One region of the Streptomyces sp. NPDC048353 genome, then DNA from elsewhere that is predicted to be linked to it. Evidence: riboswitches for the same ligand, from Rfam matches in the RefSeq annotation. Region 1 holds a riboswitch; the other holds the start of a gene.
The links. Region 1 has a riboswitch for cobalamin ahead of ACZ6RC_RS09650 (ribonucleoside-diphosphate reductase subunit alpha). Riboswitches for the same ligand answer to the same signal wherever they lie in the genome.
Positions count from the first base shown of each region.

Region 1 (6,456 bases):
CGTACGCGTACATCGACGACAGCTTGCCGATCGTCGGCGTCTCCAGGAACAGGTTCAGGGACTGCGACTGGTCCAGGAACGGGGTGCGGGCCGCCGCCATGTCGATCAGGCCGCGCTGCGGGATCTCCCACGCCGTGCGGTACAGCTCGCGCACCTCGGCCGGCACCCAGCCGAAGTCGGCGACCGAGCCGTTGGCCTCGCGCAGCGCCTCACGGGTCTGCGCGTCCCACACGCCGAGCCGCTTCAGCTCGTCCACGAGGTAGGAGTTGACCTGGAGGAACTCCCCGGAGAGCGTCTCCCGCTTGAAGAGGTTGGAGACCTGCGGCTCGATGCACTCGTACACGCCCGCGATCGACGCGATCGTCGCCGTCGGCGCGATGGCGAGGAGGAGGCTGTTGCGCATGCCGACCGCCGCGATCCGCTCGCGCAGCGCGGCCCAGCGCTCGGGCCAGGTCAGCGCCACGTCGTAGTGGTCGGGGTGCAGGACGCCCCGGGCGGCGCGGGTCTTCTCCCAGGCCGGGAGCGGGCCGTTGCGCTCGGCGAGGTCGGTGGAGGCCTCGTACGCCGCGAGCATGATCCGCTCGGCGATCCGCGTCGACAGCGCGCGGGCCTCGGGCGAGTCGAAGGGCAGCTTCAGCTGGAAGAAGACGTCCTGGAGGCCCATCGCGCCCAGGCCGACGGGCCGCCAGCGGGAGTTGGAGCGCCCGGCCTGCTCGGTCGGGTAGAAGTTGATGTCGACGACCCGGTCGAGGAATGTGACGGCCGTACGGACGGTCGCGTCCAGCCGCTCCCAGTCGATGTCGCCGGTCGACAGGTCGACGAAGGCGCCGAGGTTGACCGAGCCCAGGTTGCAGACCGCGGTCTCGCCGTCGTCCGTGACCTCCAGGATCTCCGTGCAGAGATTGGAGGAGTGCACCGTGTGGCCGGGCTCCGCCGTCTGGTTGGCGGTCCGGTTCGAGGCGTCCTTGAAGGTCATCCAGCCGTTGCCGGTCTGCGCCAGGGTCCGCATCATCCGGCCGTACAGCTCGCGCGCCGGCATGGTCTTGCGGGCCAGCCCCTTGGCCTCGGCGGCGCGGTAGGCGGTGTCGAACTCCTCGCCCCACAGGTCGACCAGCTCGGGCACGTCGGCGGGGGAGAACAGCGACCACGGGGCGTCGGCGTTGACCCGCCGCATGAACTCGTCCGGGATCCAGTGCGCCAGGTTGAGGTTGTGCGTACGCCGCTGGTCCTCACCGGTGTTGTCGCGCAGCTCCAGGAACTCCTCGATGTCCGCGTGCCAGGTCTCCAGGTAGACGGCGGCCGCGCCCTTGCGCCGCCCGCCCTGGTTCACGGCGGCGACGGAGGCGTCCAGCGTCTTGAGGAACGGCACGATGCCGTTGGAGTGCCCGTTGGTACCGCGGATCAGCGAGCCGCGGGCTCGGATGCGGGAGTACGACAGGCCGATGCCGCCGGCGTGCTTGGAGAGCCGGGCGACCTGGTGGTACCGGTCGTAGATGGAGTCCAGCTCGTCCTTCGGCGAGTCCAGCAGATAGCAGGACGACATCTGCGGGTGGCGGGTGCCGGAGTTGAAGAGCGTGGGGGAGGAGGGGAGGTAGTCGAGCCGGCTCATCAGCCCGTAGAGCGCCGCCACCTCGTCGAGCGCGCGGGCGCTGTCGTCCTCGGCGAGGCCGCAGGCCACCCGGAGCATGAAGTGCTGCGGGGTCTCGATCACCTTGCGGGTGATCGGGTGGCGCAGGAGGTAGCGGGAGAAGAGCGTGCGCAGGCCGAAATAGCCGAAGCGGTCGTCCGCGGCGGAGTCGATCAGCGTGTCCAGCCGGGCGGCGTGCTGCCGGACGAACGCGGCCGTGCGGTCGGCGATCAGACCCTCGTGGTGGCCGACGGCCACCGAGGAGGAGAAGGTGATCGCGCCCTGGCCGGCGGCCTCGTCGGCGATGGTGATCGTCAGCAGGCGGGCCGCGAGCCGCGAGTAGGCCGGGTCCTCGGCGATCAGACCGGCGGCCGCCTCGGTGGCCAGCTCCCGCAGCTCCGCCTCGTCGGAGGAGGCGTTGCGGCCGCGCAGCGCGGCGGCGGCGACCTTGCCCGGGTCGGTGTCGGGGAGATCGGCGGTGAGGTCGGTCAGGGTCCGCAGCAGCATGGTGCCGGGTCCGTCGCTCTCGATCGCCGTGGCCGGATCGGCTGGCGCGATGGTCACGTGGGGCTCTCCCTCGCTCGGCCCGGGGGCGGCGGCGGGAGGCGGACGGCAGGGGGCACCCCTTCACGCGGGCGCGCGCCGTGTCCACCGGCCCACTCCGCGAGGCCCGGACGACTCTGGCACCCGGAACGGACGGACCGGGCGCACTGTCGGCAGGTCTTCGGACTCGCGTGAGCGCAAAAGCACACCAACACACCGTTGCGGGACAGTTCCGGATTTCCACCGGATTCCCCTGCGGCGACAGCGAGATGAGCATACATGTGGGGGGCGCCGCTTGCGGCACCCCCCACATGTTGTGTCGCTCCTCCTCCGGTGCGTCCGCCTTTCAGCCCCTCCGCCCCGGAGCGAGCGGTCAGTGCGTGTTCGCGCCGAGCTTGGGAAGCTCGGTCTCGACCCCCGGGTCGCCCGCGTCCGCGGTGTAGTCCGACGGAGAGGTCTCGTCGATGCCGTCCGGCGCCTTGACCGCCCTCAGGACGAAGGTGAGGACGACGGTGACGACGACGTTGAGCACGAAGGCGGTGAGACCGATGTAGCCGATCTCGCCGATGCCCGGGATCTCGGCGGACGAGCCGCCGAAGTGCTTCTGGGTCGGGCTGGCCACGCCGTACGCCGCCGCCGTGCCGTACACCATGCCGACGGCCCAGCCGGCGAGCAGCGCCCAGCGGTGGAACCAGCGGGTGAACAGGCCGCCGACCAGCGCCGGCAGGGTCTGCAGGATCCAGATGCCGCCGAGGAGCTGGAAATTGATGGCGACGGTCTTGTCCATGGTGAGGACGAAGGCCAGCGCGCCGACCTTCACCAGCAGGGACACCAGCTTGGACACCTTGGTCTCCTGCTCCGGCGTGGCGTCCGGCTTCAGGAAGTCCTTGTAGATGTTGCGGGTGAAGAGGTTGGCCGCGGCGATCGACATGATCGCCGCCGGCACCAGCGCGCCGATGCCGATCGCGGCGAAGGCCACGCCCGCGAACCAGTCGGGGAACATGTTCTCGAACAGCTGCGGGATGGCGAGCTGGCCGTTGCTGACCTTGACCCCGGCCGCGATCGCCATGAAGCCGAGCAGCGCCAGCAGACCCAGCATCAGGGAGTAGAGCGGCAGGATCGTGGTGTTGCGGCGGATGACGTCACGGCTGCGCGAGGAGAGCGTCGCCGTGATCGAGTGCGGGTACATGAAGAGCGCGAGCGCCGACCCGAGCGCCAGCGTGGCATAGCCCCACTGGCCCATCTCGCCCGGCACCAGCGCGCCGCGCGGCTTGTCGGTCGCCGGGTTGACCGTCGCGTAGGCCTCGCCGGCCTTGGCGAAGATCTCGTCGAAGCCGCCGAGCTTGATCGGGATGTAGATGATCGCCACCGCGATGACGATGTAGATCAGGGTGTCCTTGACGAAGGCGATGAGCGCCGGGGCGCGCAGACCCGAGGAGTACGTGTACGCCGCGAGGACGCCGAACGCGATCAGCAGCGGCAGGTCCTTGATGAACCAGTGGGTGGTCTCGCCGCCGCCCACGCCCATCACGTCTAGGACGGCCTGGATGCCGACGAGCTGGAGCGCGATGTACGGCATGGTGGCGAGGATGCCGGTCAGCGCGACCGCCAGCGACAGGCCCTTGGAGCCGAACCGGCCGCGGACGAAGTCCGAGGTGGTGACGTAGCCGTGCTTGTGCGAGACGGACCACAGGCGCGGCAGGAAGGTGAAGATCAGCGGGTAGACCAGGATGGTGTACGGCACGGCGAAGAAGCCGGCCGCGCCTGCCGCGTAGATCGCCGCCGGGACGGCGACGAAGGTGTAGGCGGTGTAGAGGTCGCCGCCCAGCAGGAACCAGGTCACCCAGGTGCCGAACGAGCGGCCGCCCAGGCCCCACTCGTCGAGGCTGTGCTCGTTCTCGGCCCTGCGCCAGCGCGAGGCGAGGAAGCCCATGACCGTGACGGCCAGGAAGAAGAAGATGAAGACGGCGAGTGCGACGCCGTTCACGCCGTCCTTCACTTCGACCCACCTCCCTTGCGGGAGCGCTGGTCACGCTGCCACAGCTGGTACGCGATCATGGTCAGCACGGTCGAGATGACGACCCAGGCCATCTGGTACCAGTAGAAGAACGGGATGCCGATGAAGGTCGGTTCGACCTTCGCGTACGAGCTCACCCAGAGCATCGCCACGAACGGCGCGAACAGGCAGAGCGCCACCACCACTCGCACGGGTGTGACGGTTGGTTGTCTTTGCTGTGTTTCCGGCATACGGCGAACCGTCCCCTCGCTGATCACCTGTGTAATGGGCAGGAAATCTAGGGGACGGGTACGCCGTATGGAACCCCCGTCCGAATATCGGACGCGGCTGGGGTTTTTTGTCGGGGAATGGCGGGCGGCGGCTCAGCCGTTGGGGCGCTGCAGCCTGGCGACGAACTTGTACCGGTCGCCGCGGTAGACCGAGCGCACCCACTCGACCGGCTCCCCCTGGGCGTCCAGGGAGTGACGGGAGAGCATCAGCATCGGCAGGCCCACGTCCGTCCCGAGCAGCCCGGCCTCGCGCGGAGTGGCCAGGGAGGTCTCGATCGTCTCCTCGGCCTCGGCGAGGTGTACGTCGTACACCTCGGCCAGCGCGGTGTAGAGCGAGGTGTACTTCACCAGCGAACGGCGCAGCGCCGGGAAGCGCTTGGCCGAGAGGTGGGTGGTCTCGATCGCCATCGGCTCGCCGCTCGCCAGGCGCAGCCGCTCGATGCGCAGCACCCGGCCGCCCGCGGAGATGTCGAGCAGTCCGGCCAGGGTGTCGTCGGCGGTGACGTACCCGATGTCGAGCAGCTGGGAGGTGGGCTCCAGGCCCTGGGCCCGCATGTCCTCGGTGTAGGAGGTCAGTTGCAGCGCCTGCGAGACCTTGGGCTTGGCCACGAAGGTGCCCTTGCCCTGGATGCGTTCGAGGCGGCCCTCGACGACCAGCTCCTGCAGGGCCTGGCGCACGGTGGTGCGCGAGGTGTCGAACTCGGCGGCGAGGGTGCGCTCCGGCGGGACCGGCGTGCCGGGCGGCAGGGTCTCCGTCATGTCGAGCAAATGCCGCTTCAGTCGGTAGTACTTGGGCACGCGCGCGGTGCGGGTGGCGGCCCCGCCCTCCGTCTCCGTGCTGCCCGCGTCCGTGGCCATGGCCTGCCTTCCCGACTCCTGTGCTGCTGCCGTCACCGGCTCCTCCGTCTGTCGCGGCTCACATGGTGGCACGGACCGGTCACGGGTCGTCGCCCTCCCTCAGGTGTCGGTCCGATAACGGACCCGACTGCCCTTCTTATACACCCTTGACACCCCTAAAGGTCTAGGCCAAGCTCCCGGTACTGGTCTAAACCATTAAAGACCAGGTCCCAGCCCCACGAGCATTACTCGGCGTATGTCTTCGCGCGGTGGGCAGGGGTTGCAGGCATCCCTGAGGAGGGTGGCGTGAAGCGCAAGCTCATCGCGGCGATCGGCGTCGCGGGCATGATGGTCTCGATCGCGGCGTGTGGCGGTTCGGACAAGGGTGGGGACTCGGCCGGGGGCGACGTCAAGGAGATCACCGTCTGGCTGACGGTGGACGCCCAGAACAACTGGCCCGAGCTGGTCAAGGCCGCCGACGACGCCGTGGTCAAGAAGCACCCCGGCATCAAGATCAAGCACGAGTACTACGGCTGGCCGGACAAGAACACCAAGCTCGACGCGGTGCTCGCCACGGACAAGGCCCCGGACGTTGTCGAGATGGGCAACTCCGAGATGATCAGCTACATGGCCAAGGGCGCCTTCGCCGAGGTCGACGCGTCGAAGTTCGAGAACTCGGACAAGTGGCTCGACGCCCTCAAGGACTCGGTCACCTACAACGGCAAGACCTACGGCGTCCCCTACTACGCCGGTGGCCGCGTGGGCACCTGGCGCAAGGACATCGCCGCCGAGGCGGGCGTCAAGGCCGCCCCGAAGACCTGGGCCGAGCTGACCGCCGCCCTCGACGCCATCCAGAAGAAGAAGGGCGGCAAGTTCAGCGCCTGGTACCAGCCGTCGCCCGACTGGTACGCCGCGATGTCCTTCGTCTTCGACGCCGGCGGCTCGATCGCCAAGCAGGACGGCGAGACCTGGAAGGCGAACCTCTCCTCGCCGGAGTCCGTCAAGGGCCTCAACGAGTACAAGAACATCATCGACAAGTACATGCACGGCGACAAGACGAAGGACGAGTCCGACCGTCCCGTCGTCTTCGGCCAGGGCAACGCCGCCACGATGTTCGCCGCCGGCTGGGAAGGCGCCACCGCGGCCGACCCGAAGAGCGACAA
Region 1 is NZ_JBVJGU010000002.1:931,493-937,948, forward strand. It holds gene ACZ6RC_RS09650 (ribonucleoside-diphosphate reductase subunit alpha) at 1-2,191, opposite strand, end outside; cobalamin riboswitch at 2,326-2,448, opposite strand; gene mctP (monocarboxylate uptake permease MctP) at 2,544-4,169, opposite strand; gene ACZ6RC_RS09660 (DUF3311 domain-containing protein) at 4,166-4,417, opposite strand; gene ACZ6RC_RS09665 (GntR family transcriptional regulator) at 4,550-5,314, opposite strand; gene ACZ6RC_RS09670 (extracellular solute-binding protein) at 5,600-6,456, shown strand, end outside.

Region 2 (6,456 bases), on a different contig from region 1:
TACATCCTGGACGCCCCGCTCGCCGCCAAGGCCGAGTGGCAGGAGACCAAGTGGACTCCGCCCGGCGCCCAGAAGTGCGACCTGACCAAGGCCGAGCAGAAGGCGGCCCAGGCCACCGTCAACCGTGTGGTCATGAGCGAGGTCGAACGGCGGGTCAACAACGACCCGAAATACGCCGACCTGCGCCGCGTCTACGCCTCCCGGGTGGCCGCCGAGTGGATCCGTCAGCAGGACGCGCAGCGGCCCACCGACTACCGGAAGATCATCGACAGCAACGACGTGGCCAAGTGGCCGCTGCGCGGCGAGAACGCCGACTGGTCCAAGATGGACGTCTACAACCGCTACAAGAAGACCCTGACCGAGGGCATCGAGTGGTTCGAACTCGCCTACGGCGGCAAGGTCTACCAGCAGGGCGTCGGCGGCGTCGACTTCTCCAAGGCGCCGAAGCAGAACGTCACCCCGATCCGCTTCCAAGCCAGGCACAAGCATCTGCCGCGGACGACGAGGACGTCCCTCGCGACGATGACGGACGACGCCGAGAGCGAGGAGACGCTGTTCCTCGGCGGGAACACCGCGGCCAAGGCCTCCGGCGGAGGCGGCGAGGACCCGACCCCGACGCCCACGCCGACCCCGAGCGATCCCGGCACGCCGACCGAGGAACCGTCCGCTCCGGCTCCGTCGACCCCGGGCACCGGCGGCACCGCCGCACCGCAGGACCCGGACGGTGACCTCGCCGACACCGGCTCCGGCGCCCCCGTCGGCCTGATCGCCGGACTCGCCGCCGCACTCGCGGCCGTGGGAGGCGCGCTGGTCTGGTGGCGCCGCCGCGCCACCGACCGGGAGTAGCCCGCCGGCACCACCGCCGGCACCCGTGGACCGTCTCCGGCCCGCCCCCGCCTCCCGGCGGAGGCGGGCCGGACCGCGTCTCTAGGGGGTGCGCTCCACGCTCTCGCGGGCGGCGGCGCCCGTGGGTTCGCCCGGCAGGAAGGTCACCTGGGGCGCGCCCGTACGCGGGTGGACGGCGACCTCCGCCGTCACCCCGTACACCTCCCGCAGCAGGGCGGGCGTGAGCACCTCACCGGGCGGGCCGGTGACCACGACCTCGCCGTCGCGCAGGACGTAGAGGCGGTCGCAGTAGAAGGCGGCGAGGTTCAGGTCGTGGAGGGCGACCAGGACCGTGGCCGGCAGCCGGCGCACCAGACCCAGGACGTCCAACTGGTGCCGGACGTCCAGGTGGTTGGTCGGCTCGTCGAGGACCAGCAGGGCGGGCTGCTGGGCCAGCGCGCGGGCGATGAGCACACGCTGGCGTTCGCCGCCCGACAGGTGGTCGAAGGGACGGTCGGCCAGCGCCTCGGCGTCCACCCACGCCAGCGCGGACTCGATGATCAGCGTGTCCTCGCCGGTGTCGCCGTCGAAGAGCCGCTTGTGCGGGGTGCGTCCCATCGCGACCACGTCCCGCACGGTCAGGTCGAAGTCCGCGCCCGTCTCCTGCACCACGGCGGCCAGCGTGCGGGCGAGCCGGCGGACCGGCACGGACCACACGTCGGCGCCGTCCACCCGGACGCTGCCCGCCCGGGGACGCAGCACGCGGTAGACGGCCCGCAGAAGGCTGGACTTGCCGCTGCCGTTGGGCCCGACGAGGCCGATCACCTCACCGGACCGGGCGGTCAGGGAGACGTCCCGGACGAGCCGGTGCGCGCCCGCCGTGAGCGTGACGCCCTCGACGGTGAGTTCGGTGGCCGTCATGCCGCTCCCCGGTCGGCCGTGCGCCGGGCGTCCCGCCGCATCAGCCACAGGAAGAACGGCCCCCCGCACAGCGCCGTGAGGACCCCGACCGGGATCTCCATGGGTGCGGCGACCGTACGCGCCGCGATGTCGGCCCAGATCAGGAACACCGCCCCGCCCAGCGCGGCCGTCGGCAGCACCCGGCGGTGGTCGCCGCCGACGAAGAGCCGCACGGTGTGCGGCATCATCAGCCCCACGAACCCGATCGGCCCGGCGGCCGCCACCAGAACTCCGGTGACCAGCGAGAGCAGGACGAAGGTCCGCGCCCGGAACCGGGCGACGTCGAGCCCCATCGTCGAGGCCGCCTCCTCGCCGGCGAGCAGCAGATTGAGCGAACGGGCCTGGGTCAGCAGGACCGCGACGCCGAGCGCGAGCGCCGCGCCGGGCAGCCACAGGGTGGCCCACTGGACACCGCCGAGGCCCCCGAGGGTCCAGGCAAGGACCGCCCGGGCCTCGTTGCCCCGGTCGCTGGTCAGCAGCAGGACGTCCATGACCGCCGTGAGGACGGAGGCGAACGCCACGCCCGACAGCACCAGCCGCACCGAGGTGATGCGGCCGCCGGACCGGGCCGTCGTGTAGACGAGCAGCAGCGTCAGCAGGGCGCCGGCGAACGCGGCGACCGACAGGGACACCGGCCCGAAGAGGCTCACCCCGAAGACGATCACCGCGACGGCGCCCAGGGAGGCGCCCGAGGAGACGCCCAGCAGGTACGGCTCCGCGAGCGGGTTGCGTACCAGCGCCTGCATCGCGGCGCCCACCGCCGCGAGCCCGGCGCCCGTCACCGCGCCCAGCAGCACCCGCGGCGCCCGCACGTCGAGCACGATCGTCTCCCGCGCCTGCGACCAGGCGGGCTCGGAACCGTCTCCGGTCAGCGCGTGCGTCACGATGCCCCACACCTGGCCGGGGGGCACCGGCACCGAGCCGATGGCCATGCCCGCCGTCATCGACGCCAGGAGCAGCACGCCGAGGACGACCAGGGTGAGGGCGAAGGCGCGGCGGCCCGGACCGGCCGCGCGGGAGGCGCCCGCGGGACGGGCGGAGGAGCCGGCGGGGGGAGCGGCGGACACGGCTTTCGCCGGTGCCGTCACTGGAAGCGCTCGGGGTGCAGCCCGCGGGCGAGGTCCTCGACCGCGTACGGCGCGCGGACACCGACCAGCGTCGCCGTCAGCGGCAGCACCACGAAGCGCTTGTTCTTCACGGCCGGCACGTCGGCGAGGGCCGGCTGCGCCAGCAGGAACTTCTTCTTCTGCTCGACGTTCCCCGCACCCGCGTAGTCGTAGATGGCGATGACCTCCGGCTTACGGGCGACGACCTGCTCCCACGAGACGTCACCGAAGACGTCGTCGAGGTCGGCGAAGACGTTGGTGCCGCCGGCGAGGCGGATGACCTCGGTGCCGAGGCTCTTGCCTCCTGCGGTGAACGCCGACTTGTCGCCGCTGTCGTACACGAAGACGGGGAGGGCGGGAGCCCCCTTCACCGTCGCCGCGGTCTTCGCCACGCGCCCCTGAAGGTCGGCCACCAGCGCGTCGGCACGCTCCTCGACGCCGAAGAGGGAGCCGATGGCGCGGATCTCGTCGTACGTGTCCGTCATCGCCACCTTCTTCTTCCCGCAGTACTCGCGGTTGAGGTAGGTGTCGATCCCGGCGTCGGCGAACGCCTTGCGGGAGCGGCCCTCCTTCTCGGCGAACGCGCTGGCGTAGCCGCCGTACACGAAGTCCGGTTCCGCGTCGAGGACCGACTCGAAGGACGGCTCCTTCTTCGCCAGCTCCGGGATCGCCGCGAAGTCCTCGCGGAAGGCGGGCAGTACGGCCGAGTCGGGGAAGGCCGTGCCGACGATCCGGTCCTTCAGACCGAGGGCCAGCATCAGCTCGGCCGGGTGCTGATGGATGGTCACCACCCGGGAGGGCGGCTTGTCGTACGTGGTGCGCGTGCCGCAGTTCTCGACGGTGAGGGGGAAACCCTCGGCTGACGCACCGGGCTTCGCGCCGCCGCCCTCCCGGGCGGTGCCGCTCTGAGGGGAGGCGCCGCAGCCGGTGAGCAGGACCCCCGACAGGGCGAGGGCCAGGGCGGCGGCGCGCACGGGGCGGCGACGGGGCATGCTGCGCGTGCGGGGCATGCGGGACGTACTGGGGTACACGAAAAGCCTCCTGGGGAGTCCGCGCTCCTCGGATCGGGCCCGCGACAGGCCAGTTTCCTGACTCCCGGATCGGCGTACACCCCAGCCTTCCCACGCGGTGCGCGCAGTGGCGTCTCGACGGGTGCACTCCCCGGTCACAGTGGCGGGACCGTGCCGGTTTCGCACCGGCTTCCTGTCTCCCGTCGCGGTGATGACCAGGTGATCCTACGGTTCCGCGCCTCCGGCGCAAAAGGACGCCCTCTCGGCCCCGCGCCCCCTTGTTGCCGAAACGGCAAGCATCTTTGACGCCCCGGCGGGCCGTGGCGAGTCTGGACCCAGGTGCCGCCGGCACCGCGCAGTCGTCCCGAAGGAGCCTCGATGCCGACCCCGAAGCCCACCGATCCCGCCGAGTTCTGGGAAGAGCGCTACCGCACGAGCGACCGTGTCTGGAGCGGCGAACCGAACCCGCTCCTCGTGCGGGAGGCCGCCGATCTGACACCGGGCACGGCCCTGGACCTGGGCTGCGGCGAGGGCGGCGACGTCCTGTGGCTGGCCTCGCGCGGGTGGCGCGTGACCGGCGTGGACATCTCCGCGACCGCCCTGGAACGGGCGGCCGCCCACGCGGCGGAGGCCGGCTGCGCCGACCGGACCGCGTTCGAGCGGCACGACCTCGGAGTGACCTTCCCCGAGGGCGGCTTCGACCTGGTGAGCGCCCAGTTCCTGCAGTCGCCCGTCCCGCTCGACCAGGACGGGGTGCTCAGGTCGGCCGCCGCCGCGGTCGCCCCGGGCGGCACGCTCCTCATCGCCATGCACGCCGCGTGGCCGTCCTGGATGGAGAAGCACGAGTACCCGTTCGACGCGGACTTCCCCACCCTCGACGGCGTCCTCGCGGCGCTCGCCCTGCCGCACCCCTGGCGGGTGGACACGCTGGAGGGCGTGGAACGCGCCCTCACCGCGCCCGACGGCCGCCGGGGCACGCGGGTGGACAACGTGTGGCGGCTCACCCGCACCGCCTGATCCCGCACCGCCTGACCTCGTACAGCCCGCCCCGCAACGCCTGATCCCGCCCCTGCCTCGGGATGGCTCCCCTTCGCGGCCGCGCCCCCCGGACCCTCGACTCGCACACGCGTGTGATCATGACGGGCATGGGTCCGGGGAGGACCCAGGGGAGGGAACATGGCTTACACAGACACCAACGGCATCGATCTGTCCGGTCCGACCGGCAGACTGATCCAGACCGTCGACCTGGTGAAGAACCCGGCGCCGCAGGCGATCGCGACGGACACCGTCAACGGGCACGTCTTCGTGCTCCAGGTCGAGAGCTCGGCCACGGCCCCGGCCGGCAACATGTACCTCAACCGCATCGACCGGCGGACCGGCGTGCGCACGGGGGCGATGCAGCTGAAGGGCTTCGGCCACGGCCTCGCCATGGGCGTGGAGCCGGTCGGCGCCGACAGCTACGTCTGGACGGAGGTCGGGCCGCTCCACGTCACCGGCGGCGGCACCACCTTCGGCAAGGCGATCACGCGGTTCCGGTTCGCCGACGGGGAGGTACTCGACGGCGCCACCATCCCGGCGGAGCGGAAGTTCACCGCTCCCGGCAGCACCTCCGGCACCGGCCCCTCGACCGACCCGGTGCACGGCCTGCTGACGGTGATGTACCACAAGGGCGGCGACCGGCACTTCACCCGGTACGCCACGGCCGGTGCCGCCACCGGCGACTGGACGCCGGCCGGCCCGACGTTCGTCGTGCCCGACGGGGAGGACGTCACCCCCGCCGTGCCGTCGCCGTACCCGCTGGAGCCGAAGCTCACCTTCCAGGGCTTCGCGAGCCTCGGGGACGTCCTGTACGTCTACCAGTGGGCGCCGTACGACAAGGGCGAGGACCCGACCGTACCCAGCGAGTTCCCGGGCATCACCTTCCTCACGTCCTACTCGTGGACGACGGGGCTCAGGCTCGACCGGCAGGTCGTCACCGGCGCCGACGGCCTTACGCGGCGGGAGCCCGAGGGGCTGGCCGTCGAGGTCGACCCGGCGACGCGGGAGACCCGGCTGCTCTTCGGATTCAGCAACACCACGCCCGGCAGCGAGTTCGCGCGCGACGTCACGATCGGCTGGTATCCGACGAAGCCCGCCGTGGACGGGATCCAGGTGCTGTCGGACTGGGAGGACCTCGCCCTGGAAGCGGGCGTCACCCCGGGCGCCGAGCGCCCGCGCGGGCGGCTGATCGCGCTCGCCGGGACCACCTACCTCCAGATGCGCGGCACCCTGACGTGTTCTCCCGGCCTGACCGCCGACAGCAGGGTCGCCACCCTGCCGCACCGGCTGCGACCCACCCGTCCGGTCCGCCAGAACGTGCCGCGCAACAACTACTACGGCCGCTGCGTCTGCCGGATCGAGGCGGACGTCCACGGCGCGCTCTGGGCGTACGGCGCCACCGGCGACAACGCCGTCACCTGGATCGACCTCGACGGCGTCTCGGTCGCCTGGCGATGACGCCGCCCCGCGCCGGGGCCCGGGCCGTCACGGTCCGCCGCCCCGCCCCCCGCCGCTGC
Region 2 is NZ_JBVJGU010000004.1:750,713-757,168, forward strand. It holds gene ACZ6RC_RS18460 (hypothetical protein) at 1-846, shown strand, start outside; gene ACZ6RC_RS18465 (ABC transporter ATP-binding protein) at 928-1,746, opposite strand; gene ACZ6RC_RS18470 (FecCD family ABC transporter permease) at 1,743-2,852, opposite strand; gene ACZ6RC_RS18475 (ABC transporter substrate-binding protein) at 2,870-3,922, opposite strand; cobalamin riboswitch at 3,953-4,134, opposite strand; gene ACZ6RC_RS18480 (class I SAM-dependent methyltransferase) at 4,280-4,918, shown strand; gene ACZ6RC_RS18485 (hypothetical protein) at 5,078-6,397, shown strand.
Region 2: another riboswitch for cobalamin. It lies ahead of ACZ6RC_RS18475 (ABC transporter substrate-binding protein); the one in region 1 lies ahead of ACZ6RC_RS09650 (ribonucleoside-diphosphate reductase subunit alpha).